DNA from 2 places in the Streptomyces sp. NPDC012510 genome. Region 1 is predicted to be linked to the other one. Evidence: riboswitches for the same ligand, from Rfam matches in the RefSeq annotation. Region 1 holds a riboswitch; the other holds the start of a gene.
The links. A riboswitch is a leader RNA that binds a small molecule or an ion and turns the genes downstream of it on or off. The one in region 1 is predicted to bind cyclic di-AMP.
Positions count from the first base shown of each region.

Region 1 (7,583 bases):
ACGCGCTGGTGGCAGCGGAAGAGCGTCAAGTACAGCGCGCTGATCGGGCTGCTCGGGATCTCCGGTCTGGTCATCCTCGCGCTCGTGCGCGAGCAGACCGGCACGGAGGGGTTCCTGGTCGGACTGGGGCTCGCGGTGCTGCCCGTGCCGGTGCTCATGGCGGCGTTCAGGTGGCTGGACCGGGTGGAGCCGGGCCCCTGGAAGAACATGGTGTTCGCGTTCGCGTGGGGGGCGTGTGCCGCGGCGCTGATAGCCATCGTGGCGAACAGTTTCGCCACACAGTGGATAGCGACGGCCACGGCCGATCCGACGCATGCCGACACCGTGGGTGCGACCGTCATAGCGCCCGTGGTGGAGGAGACCGCCAAGGCCGCGGCCGTCTTACTCGTCTTCCTTTTCAGGAGGCGGGACTTCACCGGGATCGTGGACGGGGTGGTGATCGCGGGAGTCACCGCCACCGGCTTCGCCTTCACCGAGAACATCCTCTACCTGGGGACCGCGTTCGGGACGGACCAGCTCAGCGGGGGCAGCGGGCTGGCGTCGGTCACCGCGGCGACCTTCTTCGTGCGGGTGATCATGTCGCCGTTCGCGCATCCGTTGTTCACCGTGCTGACGGGGATCGGGTTCGGGGTGGCGGCGTTCGCGGCGGAGTGGCAGCGGGTGCGGCGGGTGGCCGTACCGCTGGGCGGCCTGTTGCTCGCCATGGCGATGCACGCGGTCTGGAACGGGTCGGCGACGTTCGGGGAGTACGGGTTCTTCGCCGTGTACGCGGCGCTGATGGTGCCGGCGTTCGGGTTGCTGACGTGGTTGGTGATCTGGCTGCGGCAGCGGGAGTTGCGGACCGTGCGGGAGGAACTGCCGGCGTATGCGGCGGCGGGGTGGCTGACGCCGGCCGAGCCGTATGTGCTGGGGTCGATGCGGGCTCGGCGGGTGGCGCGGGAGTACGCGGCGCATCACTTCGGGAAGGCGGCGGCCCGGTCGGTCGGGGAGTACGAGACGTACGCGACGAAGTTGGCGTTTCTGCGGCGTCGGGGACTGCGAGGGCGGGCCGGAGGTGACTTCGCGCTCAGGGAGCGGGAGTTGCTGTTCGAGCTGTGGCGCAGGCGCGGGGTGGCTCGGCCTGCGATGGGGTACGCGGGGCGGGGAGTGGGGGCCCGTGGGTACGGGTACGGCTGGTATGCCCACGGGGGGTACGCGCACGGCGGGTACGGGTCGGCGTACGGCCAGCCCTTGGGGTACGGGATGGCGGCGTATCCGGGGTACAACCCGTACCGGTACTAGGGCTTCGCGGGTCGCTGTGGGGGTGCGGTGGTGGGGCGGCGCTGGTTCAACTGTGGTCGTGCGCGCAGTTCCCCGCGCCCATTGGGGGCGCGGGCTGCACGTTCGACCGGGGAGCGGTGCTCTACGCCGACGCCTCGGTCAAACGGTCGAGTTCCTCGGGCGTGAGGGTGAGGTCGGCGACGGCCAGGAGCGGCGGGAGTTGGTCCGGGGTGCGCGCGGAGGCGATCGGGGCCGTGATCGTCGGCTGGGCGGTGAGCCAGGCGAGGGCGACGGTGGCGGGGGCCACGCCGCGGGCCTCGGCGATCTCGTCGAGGGCGCTGAGGACACGGAGGCCGGTCGGGCTGTCGAGGTACGCGCCGGCGCCGGCGGCCCGGGGGCTGTCGACGGTGGTGCCGGGCCGGTACTTGCCCGTGAGGAAGCCCTTGGCGAGGGCGAAGTAGGGGACGCCGGAGAGGCCGTGTCCGGCGGCGAGGCTCTGGAGGGGGCCCTCGTAGGTGTCCCGTGAGACCAGGTTGTAGTGCGGCTGGAGCGCCACATAGCGGGCCAGGCCCTCGGCCTCCGAGAACTCCAGGGAGGCCTTCAGGCGCTCGGGGGTGATGTTGGACGCCGCTATCGCGCGGACCTTGCCGGCCTTCACCAGGTCGTCGAGGGCCGTGATGATCTCCTCGACGGGGACCTCGGGCTGGTCGAAGTGGGTGTAGTAGAGGTCGATGTGGTCCGTGTCGAGGCGGGCGAGGGAGGCGTCGGCCGCCGCCTTGATGTTGGCCGCCGTCAGCCCCTGGTACTCGGGGTGCTGGCTCACCTTGGTAGCGATGACCACGTCGGCGCGGTTGCCACGCGACTTGAGCCACCTGCCGATGATCCGCTCGGACTCGCCCCCCTCGTTGCCCTCCACCCACGCCGAGTAGGAGTCGGCGGTGTCGACGAAGTTGCCGCCCGCCGCCGCGTAGGCGTCGAGGACGGCGAAGGACTGCGCCTCGTCGGCGGTCCAGCCGAAGACGTTGCCGCCGAGGGAGAGGGGGAAGACCCTGATGTCGGACGTGCCCAGTTGGCGAAGAGTAGTCATGTCCTACGTCAACCGGTGGGGCGGACTTCCGCATTCCGGCTCGGCGTGACGTGTGCGTGAAGCGTCCGTCCCGCCGTCGTGAACCGCCGTCGTGAACGGCCGTCGTGAACGGCCATCGTGAACCGCCCCCGGGAACCGCCCTGGGGACCGTCCCTGGGAACGACGAACGCCGCGTGGTCCTCGCGGACTTACGCGGCGTACGAGTCGGTCGGTTCCCTACGGGTTCAGGCCCTTGCTGCGCAGCCATGCCGCCGGGTCGATGCCGCTGCTGGAGCCGCCGGGGTGGACCTCCATGTGGAGGTGGGCGCCGGTGACGTTGCCCGTGGCGCCGACGCGGCCGATGACGTCGCCGGTGGCGACCTTCTGGCCGACGCTGACGCCGATGGAGGACTGGTGGGCGTACCAGATCTCGGTGCCGTCATCGAGGGTGAGCACGGTCTTGTAGCCGTAGGAACCCTCGTACCCGGCCTGCGTGATGGTGCCGCTGTGGACGGCCTTGATGAGGGTGCCCGTGGGAGCGGCGAAGTCGAGGCCGGTGTGGTAGCCGGAGGACCAGTAGGGGCCGGCCTGACCGAAGGTGGAGGTGAGGGTGTAGGAGGAGGTGGGGAGCGCGAACTGCTTGGCGAGGGCCGCGAGGCGCTCGGCTTCCTTCTTCCGCTCGGCCTCCTCCGCCGCCTTCTTCTTCGCGGCGGCTTCCTTGGCCTCGGCTTCCTTCTTCTCCTCGGCGGCCTGCTCGGCGGCCTTGTTCGCGGCGGCCGTCTGGGCGGCCTCGGCGGTGGCCTTGTCGAACGCGTCCTGCTGGGACTCGGCCTGTGCCATGATGCGGGCGCGCAGCGCCTCGCCGGCGTTGGCGGTGCCCTGCTCGGTGTCGGCGGCGATCAGACCGGCGCTGCTGAGGGGGGTCGTGGAGGCCTGGGGCTCCGGCTCCTCGGCGTCGTCCTCGAAGACCGAGCCGACGTTCGGCATGTCGGGCAGCGATATGGACACCGGGGCCTTGCCGGACTGCGCGCTGGCCATGCCGGCGCCGCTGACGGCGGCTATGACACCGACGCCCAGGACCGTGGAGCTGCGGGCGAGACCGCCACGGGCGAGTACGCCGCCGCTCTTCTTGGCGACGCGGTGCCGACCGCGAACGGGGCGAATGGACTCCTCGGTGGGGTTCCACTCCTGCCAGGGGCCCTCGTTGTCGCTGCTGTAGCTGCCGTAGCCGAACGTCTGGCTGTCGCCATCGCGTTGGCTCGGTACGAACGGGGCTTCGGTCGCGGACCGGTTCGACGCCACGTGGGCGTACTCCTTTCCTTCCTTCTCGCCTACCGGGTTAGCTGACGGGTTCGGAGCAGGAAGGTCTCCTACGCGCGTAAACCTGACGTGCTGCCACGACGGTTTGCGCGCGATTCACCCCAGGGTGGTGGTTCCCCGGTTCCCTTGCGGGATTCGGCGCGTGAGCACGGAGCCGTCTCTTGTGACGGCTGGGACGACCGCGCTGCGTTATCGAACGTTAATAGACGGGGGTACTCCATTCCAAGCTGTTCCTGATGATCGTTCCGGCTTCCGCCGTGGACTTTACGGGTCATGAGGGGTGGAAAACGGGCGAGTTGACCCTGACTCGGGAGTAACAATCGCGCTGACAGTACGCAAGTCGCTATACGGAGCAAGGTCGGATGGACACGCTCGGTGACAGCGGGCGTGGAAGATGTGAGAGAGACGTGTCGGAGGGGTCAGGAGCGGCGGATCGCCAGAAGGGCCATGTCGTCCGTCGTGCGGTCGCCCGTGTGCCGGCGCACCTCCTCCGCGAGGGTCGTCAAGAGGACGCGCGGTCCGGGGAACGTACGGCCGGACAGGCGCTCGGCCGGGTCGTAGAAGACGCCGTGGCTGTCGCGGGCCTCCGAGAGGCCGTCGGTGTAGAAGAGGAGGGTGGCGCCGGGCGGGAACCCGGTCTCCTCGGCGCGGTCGGGCCAGGTGCCCACATCGTCCAGGCCGAGCGGGAGCGCGGGGTGCGGGGCGTCCAGGGTGCGCAGGGTGCCGTCGGCGTGCAGCAGCAGGGGGGACGGATGGCCTCGGTTGACGATCCGGGCACGTCCGGAGCCATGCGGGAACTCGGCCAGGACCGCCGTGACGAACCCCTCGTACTCGACGTTGGCGTCCCGTCGCGCGGCTTCCCGCCGCGTCGCTTCCCGGGCCAGCGCCCGTTCCAGCCGCTGGGCGACCGCTTCGAGCGTCGACTCCTGCTCGGCCGCCTCCCGGAACGCGCCGATCAGCACGGCCACCGCCGAGACCGCCCCCAGCCCCTTGCCACGCACATCGCCCACGATCAGCCGTACCCCGTGGGGTGAGTCCTGCACCGCGTAGAGATCGCCCCCGATCGACGCCCCGGCCTGCGCGGCCTCGTACCGCGCGGCGATCTCCAGCCCGCCGATCCGCTCCTGCGGCACCGGCAGGACCGCCCGCTGCGCCGCCGCGGCGATCTCGCGGGCGGTGGCGAGCCGGGCGTCGCTGCGGCGGACGAGACGGTTGATGAGCACGGCCAGCGCGGCGACGGTGGCCACCGTCGCGATCTCCGTGATCGCGTCCTCATGGCCCGCGTCGTCGTAGTAGAGCCGTACGGCGGTGATGCCGGCGACCGAGGCGACGCCGGTGATCACCGTGCCGCGCAGCGAGAAGAGCGGGGCCGCGACGAGGGGCGCGGCCGTGAAGAAGGGGACCGCCGTGAAGTCGCGCGGGGTGAAGTGGTCGTAGAAGAGGCCCGTGGCGATCAGCAGGACGGGGAGAACACGGGCGAGCGCACGGGTGTACGAGAACCGCCGGCCGACCGACTCCCTCGCACCCTCTGGCTGCCCCACGGATACAGGGTTTCCGGGGTGGGAGTGCGGGGCTAGTCGGCGGGGCCGAGTGGGCTAGTGGTCATCCCGCTGGTCAGCCCGCCGGTCAGCCCGCTGTTATTCCAGTGAGTTTCGGCAGCTCCTGCAGCTTCTGCAGCTCGGTCAGTTCCGGCAGGGGGAGGGTGTGCTGGGTCTGGAGGACCTTGGCGCGGAGGTAGCGGACGTTGTGGGCGGTGGTGAAGACGCCCGTGGGGACGCGGTGCCGCACGCCGAGGTCAAGGCCGCGAAGCTGCTGCGCCTTGTCGGGGTTGTTGGAGAGCAGGTCCAGCTCGTCGATGCCGAGGGCCTTCAGCATCTGGGCCGCCGCCGTGTAGTCGCGGGCGTCCTCCGGCAGGCCGAGGGCCGCGTTCGCCTCGTAGGTGTCGAGGCCCTGGTCCTGGAGGGCGTACGCGTCGAGCTTGTTGTAGAGGCCGATGCCCCGGCCCTCCTGGCGGAGGTAGAGGAGGACGCCACCTCGGTCGGCGATCCGCTCCACCGCCTCGCGCAGCTGCGGGCCGCAGTCGCAGCGGGCCGAGCCGAACACGTCGCCGGTCAGGCACTCGGAGTGCAGCCGGACCAGCGGGGCCGTGCCGGGGGCCGGGTCGCCGAGGACCATCGCCACGTGCTCCTGGCCGTCGACGAGTCCGTGGAAGGTGACCAGTTCGGCGTCGACGCCGTAGCCGTCATGGAAACGCAGCGGTACCCGGACGCGGGCACGCGGGGTGGCAGCGGGGAAGTCGGGCATGCGGGTTCTCCGGTCCTGGTGCGGATGTCGCTGTGATTCAGATTTGAAGCACATCGCTCGGCAGGACTCTAACCCCTGCTTCAAATTTAAAGCAACCCGATTTGGGATGCCTCACATTCCCGCGTCACGCGGAATTTTCCGCGCTCGCTTCGCTCGACTGGCAGGCGCGGCGGCGCCACGGCAGATCGTCGGAGCCGGTCGCCGCCTTCGGGTCCTCGCCCTGGATGGCCCCCGCGATGGCCGCGCAGATCTCCTCGAACTGGCTGATCTGCTGAGGGCTGAGGTGGTCGAAGACAGCCTTGCGGACCATCTCGACATGGCCCGGTGCCGTGCGTTCCAGCAGGGCCATGCCCTCGTCGGTGAGGACGGCGACGCTCCCCCGCTTGTCCCACTGGCAGTCCTCGCGCCGCACCACTCCGTCCTTCTCCAGCCGGGTCACGGCGTACGTCAGCCGGCTGCGCGTGATCTTGAGGTACTCGGCGAGATCGGTCATCCGCATCCGTCGCTCCGACGCCTCGGAGAGGACGGCCAGCACGGAGTAGTAGAGGTGCGGCAGACCGGCCTCCTGCTGGAGCTGCCGGTCGAGCGCGTCCTCCAGGAGGGTGCTCGCGGCGAGGTAGGCACCCCAGGCACGCTGTTCCTCGGGGGTGAGCCAGCGGGTCGTCATACGTACAGTGTAGTTAGTGTTTAAAACTTGAACCAAGATCCGCCCGACCCCGGCCCCTCGCCCAGCTCCCGTCTTCGCCCGACCCCGCTCCTCGCCCAGCTCCCGTCCAGTCATGGAGTGCGCCGCATGCCCCAGCCCTATGTCCTGCTGTCCGCCGCCGTCTCCCTGGACGGCTACTTGGACGACACCGGACCCGAACGGCTGCTGCTCTCGGGCCCGGCCGACTTCGACCGCGTCGACGAGGTGCGCGCGGCCAGCGACGCCATCCTGATCGGTGCCGGCACCCTGCGCACCGACAACCCCCGGCTACTGGTCAACTCCCCCGGGCGCCGGGCGGGCCGGGTCGCCGACGGACTCCCGGAGTACCCGCTGAAGGTCACGGTCAGCGCGTCCGGTGAGCTCGATCCGACGGCCCGGTTCTGGCACACGGGCGGCGAGAAGGTGGTGTACACGACGGACAAGGGCGCGGAGCGGCTGCGCGGGCTGGGCCTGCCCACCGGGCCGGACGGCGTGGCCGTCGTGTCCCTCGGCGCCGACGTGGAGTGGCCCGCCGTCCTCGCCCACCTCGGCGACGTACGCGGCGTCCGCCGCCTCATGGTGGAGGGCGGCGGCCTCGTCCACACCCAACTCCTCCAGCAGGGGCTCGCGGACGAGGTGCAGCTCGCCGTCGCACCGCTGTTCGTGGGAGAGGCGGACGCACCGCGGATGCTCGGGGCGGGCGCGTACCCCGGCGGCCCGAGGAGTCGGCTCCGCGTGCTGGAGACCCGGCCGGTCGGCGACGTCGTCCTCATCCGGTACGCCCCCACCGCCCCCGGCACCGGCCCGGCCGCCTCCGCCGCCGACCGGCACTGGCTGGCGCTGGCCTGCGAGCTGGCCGCCGAGTGCCCGCCCTCGCGGACCGCGTTCAGCGTGGGCGCGGTCGTGGTCGCCGAGGACGGTACGGAACTGGCCCGAGGCCACTCCCGC
Region 1 is NZ_JBIBEN010000004.1:16,895-24,477, forward strand. Features, by position in the region: gene ACFY9I_RS07905 (PrsW family glutamic-type intramembrane protease) at 1-1,281, shown strand, start outside; gene ACFY9I_RS07910 (aldo/keto reductase) at 1,403-2,347, opposite strand; gene ACFY9I_RS07915 (peptidoglycan DD-metalloendopeptidase family protein) at 2,564-3,628, opposite strand; cyclic di-AMP (ydaO/yuaA leader) riboswitch at 3,640-3,797, opposite strand; gene ACFY9I_RS07920 (SpoIIE family protein phosphatase) at 4,066-5,187, opposite strand; gene ribA (GTP cyclohydrolase II RibA) at 5,273-5,950, opposite strand; gene ACFY9I_RS07930 (MarR family transcriptional regulator) at 6,075-6,617, opposite strand; gene ACFY9I_RS07935 (dihydrofolate reductase family protein) at 6,744-7,583, shown strand, end outside.

Region 2 (7,583 bases), on a different contig from region 1:
CAGTACACGGGGAGGGTGCGCGGGCCGAGGTCGTCGCGGGCGGGCGGGCGCGCGAGCCGTACGGTGGCGCCGAGCACGCTCAGGCCGTGCGGGGCGACGACGACGGGCTCCAGGGAGACCGCCACGACCTCCGGGTGATCGTCGACCAGGCGGGAGACCCGCAGCAGCAGCTCCTCCAGCGCTTCCGTGTCGACGGGCGCGGAGCCCCGCCAGCCGAAGAGGAGCGGCGCCGTCCGGATCGATCGCACCAGTGAGGCCGCGTCCCGTTCGGTGGCCGGAATCAGGCGGTGGGCCATGTCGCCGAGCAACTGCGACGCGGGCCCGGCCAGCCCGAACGAAAGCACCGCTCCGGCCGCCGGGTCGACCACCGTCCGTACGATCGTGTCGACCCCGCGCGGGGCCATGCCCTGAACGACCGGGCGCAGCTCCTCCGGTCCCCCGAACAGCGTGGTCAACTCCGCGTAGGCCCGCCGCAGTTGCTCCTCGTCCGCCAGATCGAGCCGTACGCCGCCGAGGTCGGCCCGGTGCCGTAGGTGAGGGGCGGTGGTCTTGAGCGCCACGGGATAGCCGATGGCCTCGGCCGCCGCCACGGCCTCGTCGGGCGTCGGCGCGGGCCGCGCCTCCCGCACCCTGATGCCGTACCGCGCCAGCAGCGCGCCCGTCGCCGCCGCCCCGAGGCTCAGCCCCTCGTTCTTGACCAGCAGCGCGTCGATCTGCGCCGCCGCCCCTCTCTCGTCGATGTCCTCGTACTCGGGCACCCGCCCCGGATCGGCCGCCTCACGCCGCCACTGGGCGTGCCGCACCGCTTCCGAGAGCGCGCGGACGGCCCGCTCGGCGGCGGGGTAGGCGGGGATGAGGTGGGCCTCGTAAGGGGGGGACGTGGGGCTTTCGGCTCCCCGGGCGGGGGGCGCCGTGGAGGCACCGCTTCCTTCGGTGCGGGACGCCGTGGACGCGTCCGTTCCCCCGGTGCGGGACGCCGTGGAGACGTGGGCTCCCCCCGCACGGGACGCCGTAGACGCCTCGGCTCCCTCGGTGGGCAGTCGTTCCGCAGGGCGGAACGGGCGGGCACCGCCTGTGGTGGCGAGGGGCTTCTCGCCGGCCTGGGGCGCCGTGACGGCCGCGGCCGACAACGCCTCCGCCAACCCGCCCAGCTCCACATGCACGACCAGCACCGGCTTCGCGGGGTTCGCGGTGGCCGCCGACCGCAGCGCCTCGGCCAGTTCCGCATCACCCGGCGACGCCTCCCCCAGCGCCGGTATCGCCGTCACCACCACCGCGTCGCACGAGTCGTCGGCCAAGGCCCGCGACAGCGCCGCGTGGAAGTCCCGCGCCGTCGCCCCGGTCGTGAGGTCCAGCGGGGGCAACGGTCTCAATCCCTCGGAGAGACACGCGTCGTACGTGAGCATCCCCAGCGACTCGGAGTTCCCCAGGATCGCCACCCGGGGCCCCGCCGGCAGCGGCTGCCGGGCCAGCAACAGCCCCGCGTCGACCAGTTCGGTGATCGTGTCGACACGGATCACCCCGGCCTGGCGCAGCAGCGCGGACACGGTGGTGTGGGGCAGCCGGGTGGCGCGCACGGCATGCCCCTGGGGCGCGGACCCGTGGCGCGCCCCCTGCACCACCACGAGCGGCTTGACCGCCGCCGTGCGCCGGGCGAGGCGGGTGAACTTGCGCGGGTTGCCGATGGACTCCAGGTACATCAGGACGACATCGGTGTCGGGGTCCTCGTACCAGTACTGGAGAACGTCGTTCCCGGAGACGTCCGCGCGGTTCCCGGACGACACGAAGGTGGAGACGCCCGTGACTCCGGTGACCCCTCCCCCGCGCCGGTGCAGCCGCGACAGCAAGGCGATCCCGATGGCGCCGGACTGGGCGAAGAGGCCGATGCGCCCGGAGCGCGGCGTCTGCGGGGCGAGGGAGGCGTTGAGCCGTACGTCGGGGGCGGTGTTGATGATCCCGAAGGCGTTCGGCCCGATGATGCGCATGCCGTACGTGCGCGCCTGGCGCACCAGTTCACGCTGGCGCTCGCGCCCCTCGGGTCCGCTCTCGGCGTACCCGGCGGAGACGACCACGAGCCCCTGCACGCCGTGCTCCCCGCACTCGGCGACGACCTCGGGGACATGGGCCGCCGGGACCGCGACGACCGCTAGGTCGACGGGGCCCTCGATGTCGGTGACCGAGCGGTGGGCGGGGACCCCGCCGAGTTCCTTCTCGTCCTCGCCGAGGGCCTTGTTCACCGCGTACAGCCGTCCGGTGAAGCCCGCGCCCAGGAGGTTGGCGAGGACGCCGCGGCCGACGCCGCCCGGTGCGCGCCCGGCGCCGACGACGGCGACCGAGCCGGGGGCGAGCAGCCGCTGGACGGACCGGGCCTCGGCGCGCTGCTCCCGTGCGCGCTGCACGGCGACGGAGCGGTCTGTGGGCTCCAGGTCGAACTCCAGGCGTACGACGCCGTCCTCGAAGCTGCGCTTCTGCTGGTACCCGGCGTCGGTGAAGACTTTGATCATCTTGGTGTTGGCCGGCAGCACCTCGGCGGCGAAGCGTCTGATGCCGCGTTCGCGGGCGACCGCGGCGATGTGTTCAAGAAGGGCGGAGGCGACGCCTCTGCCCTGGTGGGCGTCCTGGACGAGGAAGGCGACCTCGGCCTCGTCGGCCGGTGCGGACGCGGGCATTCCGTCGGCGCCGATCCGGTCGTAGCGTACGGTGGCGATGAACTCACCGCCGACGGTGGCGGCGAGCCCCACCCGGTCCACGAAGTCGTGGTGCGTGAAGCGGTGGACGTCCTTGGCGGACAGGCGAGGGTACGGCGCGAAGAAGCGGTAGTACTTCGACTCGTCCGAGACCTGCTCGTAGAAGCTGACGAGACGCTCGGCGTCATCAACGGTGATGGGCCTGATGCGTGCGGTGCCGCCGTCGCGCAGCACCACGTCGGCCTCCCAGTGGGCGGGGTACTCGTGCCGGTCCGACGAGGTCTGCATGAGCCCCAGAGTACGGCTCGCGTCCGACAGCGGCGCGGGGCAGTCTGGGGAGGCACAACAGAAGCACAACACAAGCGCGACAGCCGGTTCGTGGTCAGGCCGTGGGCCCGTTCCGGTGCGTCGCCCCATATGGGAAACTGGTCTAGACAACCGGTCTAGACCTCTCTGCAGCACCCGAGACACCTGAAGGGCAGCATCACATGGCTGAGCGCCGCGTCAACGTCGGCTGGGCCGAGGGCCTCCACGCCCGCCCCGCATCCATCTTCGTCCGGGCCGCCACGGCCTCCGGTATCCCCGTGACGATCGCCAAGGCCGACGGCAACCCCGTCAACGCGGCCTCCATGCTGGCGGTCCTGGGCCTGGGCGCCCAGGGCGGCGAGGAGATCGTGCTCGCCTCCGACGCCGAGGGGGCGGACATCGCGCTGGACCGTTTGGCGAAGCTCGTGGCCGAGGGGCTCGAGGAGCTCCCCGAGACGGTCTGAGCGAACCGGCGACGAAAGCGGGAAACCCGTAAGGCCTGAAAGGCCTCCCGCACACACTCGAAGGGCTCGTCCGAATTACCGGGCGGGCCCTTCTCCTTTTCGTTCTGCGGGCAGCGGAAAAATGCCCCTCGAATTTCTGCTCTCTTTGTATACGGCTCTCGTGTTAATGTCGCAGGCTCGGCATGTTTACGGGGTGTTGCGAAGTCCTCACACGATCGGGTCGCTCCGCCCCGCCCGGCCCGGCGGGAAAGCGGAGCCGGTGTGCGGCGGTGGCGCGCTCGGTGTGCAGCGCGGTGATCGTCCTGGCCCGCTCGCTGTCGCCGCGCGCGACCGCGTCCACGATGCCGCCGTGCTCCGCCCAGGACTCCGCGGGGTTGGCCGGCGCCTCGACCGCGTACATCCAGGCGATCTTGTGCCGCAACTGGGCGAGGGTCGAGGTCAGCGCGGGGCTGCCGGACGCCTGTGCGAGCGTCTCGTGGAACCAGCCGCCCAGCGAGCGCAGATCCTCGCTGTTGCCCCTCCTGGCCCGCTCCTGCCCCAGCCTCACCAGGCCGCGCAACACCTTGAGATGCGCCTCCGTGCGGCGCTGGGCGGCGCGGGCGGCACCGAGCGGCTCCAGCAGCATCCGCATCTCCAGCAGGTCCGCGGCCTCCTGCTCGGTCGGCTCGGCCACACACGCGCCCGCGTGCCGGCGGGTCACCACGAACCCTTCGGCCTCCAGCGTACGCAGCGCCTCGCGTACGGGGACCCGGCTGACGCCGTACCGGCGGGCGAGCAGTTCCTCGGTGAGGCGGCTGCCGCGCTCGTAGACACCCGCGACGATGTCGTCGCGAATAGCCGTGCATACCGAGTGCGCCGGAATACGCATGACCGACCTCCGCCTTAATCCCCGTGAAACGTCGATGATTGACGTGTGTTCCAGCGACTCTATTGCAGAGAGCCGGAATTTCCGATGGCGGGCCGGAATCCATGGATATTTTTTGGACAGGAGGCGCGCCGCTCAGGACGTGCCTCACTCCGACGTGCCTCACTCCGACGTGTGTCACTCGCGACAGGAGCCACGGCGGAGTACGCACAACGAGGAAAGCCCCGGCTCGTGAGCCGGGGCCTCCCGCGAGGAACTGAGCGACGCGTCAGACGTTCACGCCGTGCGAGCGCAGATAGGCGGCGGGGTCGATGTCCGAGCCGTACTCGGCCGTCATACGGGCCTCGAAGTGCAGATGCGCGCCGGTGACGTTGCCGGTCGCACCAGAGAGGCCGATCTGCTGGCCGGGGGTGACCGTCTGGCCGACGGAGACGCCGATGGACGACAGGTGGCCGTACTGGGTGTAGGTGCCGTCGTTCATCTTGATGACGATGTTGTTGCCGTACGCGCCACCCCAGCCCGCCTCTACGACGGTGCCGGAGCCGACCGCGAGGACGGCGGTGCCGGAGGCGGCGTGGAAGTCGACGCCCGTGTGGCTGCCGGAGGACCAGACGGCCCCGCCGGCCTTGTAGCCGGTGGAGATGTAGGAGCCGCTGATGGGGGCCACATAGGAGTTGAGGCGCTCGCGCTCGGCGGCACGGGCGGCGCGGGCCTTGATCTCCTCGCGCTCCTTGGCGGCGGCACGTTCCTGCTCGGCCTTCTCGGCGGCGGCCTTGCGGGCCTCCTCCTGCGCCTTCTTCTTGACCTCGGCCACCTCGGCGGCCTGCTGCTGGGCCGCGGCCTGGGCGTCGACCTGGTCGGCGACCGTGTCGCCGAGGGTGATGATCTGGTTCAGGCCGGTCTGCTCGGCGGTGGGCTCCTCCGCGGCGAGCGCGGGGGCGGCCAGGGTGCCGATGACACCGGTGGTGGTGAGAGCGGCGACGCCCACGTTCCTCGTGGTCGCGCGCTTCGCACGGCCGGGGCGGCGGTGCTTCCCGGGGGCGCGGGTGAACGCCATGAAGTGGCTGGTCCTTTCCTTCCCTCTCGCCTACCGGGTTAGCTGACGGGTTCGGAGCAGGAAGGTCTCCTACGGCTGCCCCCCGTTTCGCGTCGCTCCGCGAAGGGCACCCGATTCACCCCAGGGACTGCGGTGGGTCCCCGGCTCCCCTGGCTCGCGCCATGCGGGGACTCGGCGATGACTGTCCGGTGCCGCGGCTGCGGCGAACTGCTGACGAACAGCCGGACCGACGCTAAGCGGGCCGTCTGCGAAATAACAAACGCATCACGGGTTTTGAGGCGTACGCCACAGGGCAGACGTGCGCCCTCCGCCATCAATACGGACAAACGAGGGCCCTGGTGACTCTTTCGTCACCAGGGCCCCATAACCCGCGTGCTCGCGGCCAGGTTCCGCTCGGCGTTCTACTCGGCCGGTACGACGGTGACTTCGCCGATGCCGAGGGCCCTCACCGGCTCCTCGATCTGCGCGGCGTCACCGACGAGGACGGTCACCAGACGGTCCACCGGGAAGGCGCTCACCGCGGCCGCGGTGGCCTCCACCGTGCCCGTGGCGGCGAGTTGGCGGTACAGCGTCGACTGGTAGTCGTCCGGCAGGTACTGCTCGACCTGGTCGGCCAGCGTGCTCGCCACGGCCGCGGCCGTCTCGAACTTGAGCGGGGCGACCCCGACGAGGTTCTGAACGGCGATGTCTCGTTCGGCGTCGGTCAGGCCCTCGGCGGCGAGGGTGCGCAGCACCGTCCACAGGTCCTCGAGCGCCGGCCCGGTGTTGGGCGTGTCGACGGAGCCGCTGATGGCGAGCATCGCGATGCCCGAGCCGTCGGGCGCGGAGCGCAGCACCTGGCCGAAGGCGCGCACCCCGTAGGTGTAGCCCTTCTCCTCGCGCAGAACGCGGTCCAGGCGGGAGGTGAGGGTGCCGCCCAGGCAGTAGGTGCCGAGCACCTGGGCCGGCCAGACCCGGTCGTGGCGGTCGGCGCCCACCCGGCCGATGAGCAGCTGTGTCTGGACGGAGCCGGGCCGGTCCACGATGATCACCCGTCCGGTGTCGTCGGCGGTCACCGACGGCACGGGGCGCGGCTTGGCCGGGGAGCCGGTCCAGGCGCCCAGGGTCTCGCCGAGCAGGGCGTCGAGGTCGACGCCGGTGAGGTCGCCGACGACCACGGCGGTGGCCGTCGCGGGGCGTACGTGCTTCTCGTAGAAGGCGCGTACGGCCGCGGAGTCGATGCCCTGAACGGTCTCCTCGGTGCCCTGGCGGGGGCGTGACATGCGTGAGTCGGCCGGGAACAGCCGCTTGGACAGCTCCTTGGCGGCCCGGCGGCCCGGGTTGGCGGTCTCGTGCGGGATCTCGTCGAGCCGGTTGGCCACGAGCCGCTCGATCTCGCTGTCGTCGAACGCGGGTGCCCTGAGGGCGTCGGCGAGCAGGCCGAGCGCCTTCGCCAGCCGCGACACGGGCACTTCGAGGGAGAGGCGTACGCCGGGGTGGTCGGCGTGCGAGTCGAGGGTGGCACCGCACCGCTCCAGCTCTGCGGCGAACTCCTCGGCGGAGTGCTTGTCGGTCCCCTCGGAGAAGGCCCTGGTCATGATGGTGGCCACGCCGTCCAGGCCGGCGGGCTCGGCGTCCAGGGGCGCGTCCAGGAGCACCTCGACGGCGACGACCTGCTGGCCGGGACGGTGGCAGCGCAGCACGGTCAGGCCGTTGTCCAGGGTGGAGCGCTCGGGCGCCGGGAACGCCCAGGGCCTGGCCTCGCCGGCCTGGGGCTGTGGGTGGAAGTCCATGGTCGCGAGCTCGGTCACTTCGCCGACTCCTCGTTCTCGTCGGTGGTTTCGTCGGCCTGAGCCGCGGCGGCGTCCTCTTCGCCGTCCTCTTCGTCGGCGACGGGCTCATAGACGAGCACCGCGCGGTTGTCGGGCCTCAGACGCGCCTTGGCGATCTCCTGGACCTCCTCGGCGGTCACCTCCAGGACACGGTCGACGGCGGTGAGGGCAAGCTTCGGGTCGCCGAAGAGGACCGCGAAGCGGCACAGTTCGTCGGCACGACCCGCGACCGTGCCGAGCCGGTCCAGCCACTCGCGCTCCAACTGGGCCTGGGCGCGCTCCATCTCCTCCGTCGAGGGCCCCTCGGCGGCGAACCGGGCCAGCTCCTCGTCGACGGCGGCCTCGATCACCGGCACCTCGACGTCGCCGGAGGTCTTCACGTCCATCCAGGCC
Region 2 is NZ_JBIBEN010000013.1:140,908-148,490, forward strand. Features, by position in the region: gene ACFY9I_RS24500 (GNAT family N-acetyltransferase) at 1-2,975, opposite strand, end outside; gene ACFY9I_RS24505 (HPr family phosphocarrier protein) at 3,176-3,457, shown strand; gene ACFY9I_RS24510 (FCD domain-containing protein) at 3,621-4,325, opposite strand; gene ACFY9I_RS24515 (peptidoglycan DD-metalloendopeptidase family protein) at 4,591-5,379, opposite strand; cyclic di-AMP (ydaO/yuaA leader) riboswitch at 5,392-5,566, opposite strand; gene ACFY9I_RS24520 (insulinase family protein) at 5,781-7,169, opposite strand; gene ACFY9I_RS24525 (insulinase family protein) at 7,166-7,583, opposite strand, start outside.
Region 2: it holds a riboswitch for cyclic di-AMP, as region 1 does, so the genes downstream of both, ACFY9I_RS24515 (peptidoglycan DD-metalloendopeptidase family protein) here and ACFY9I_RS07915 (peptidoglycan DD-metalloendopeptidase family protein) in region 1, are expected to answer to the same signal.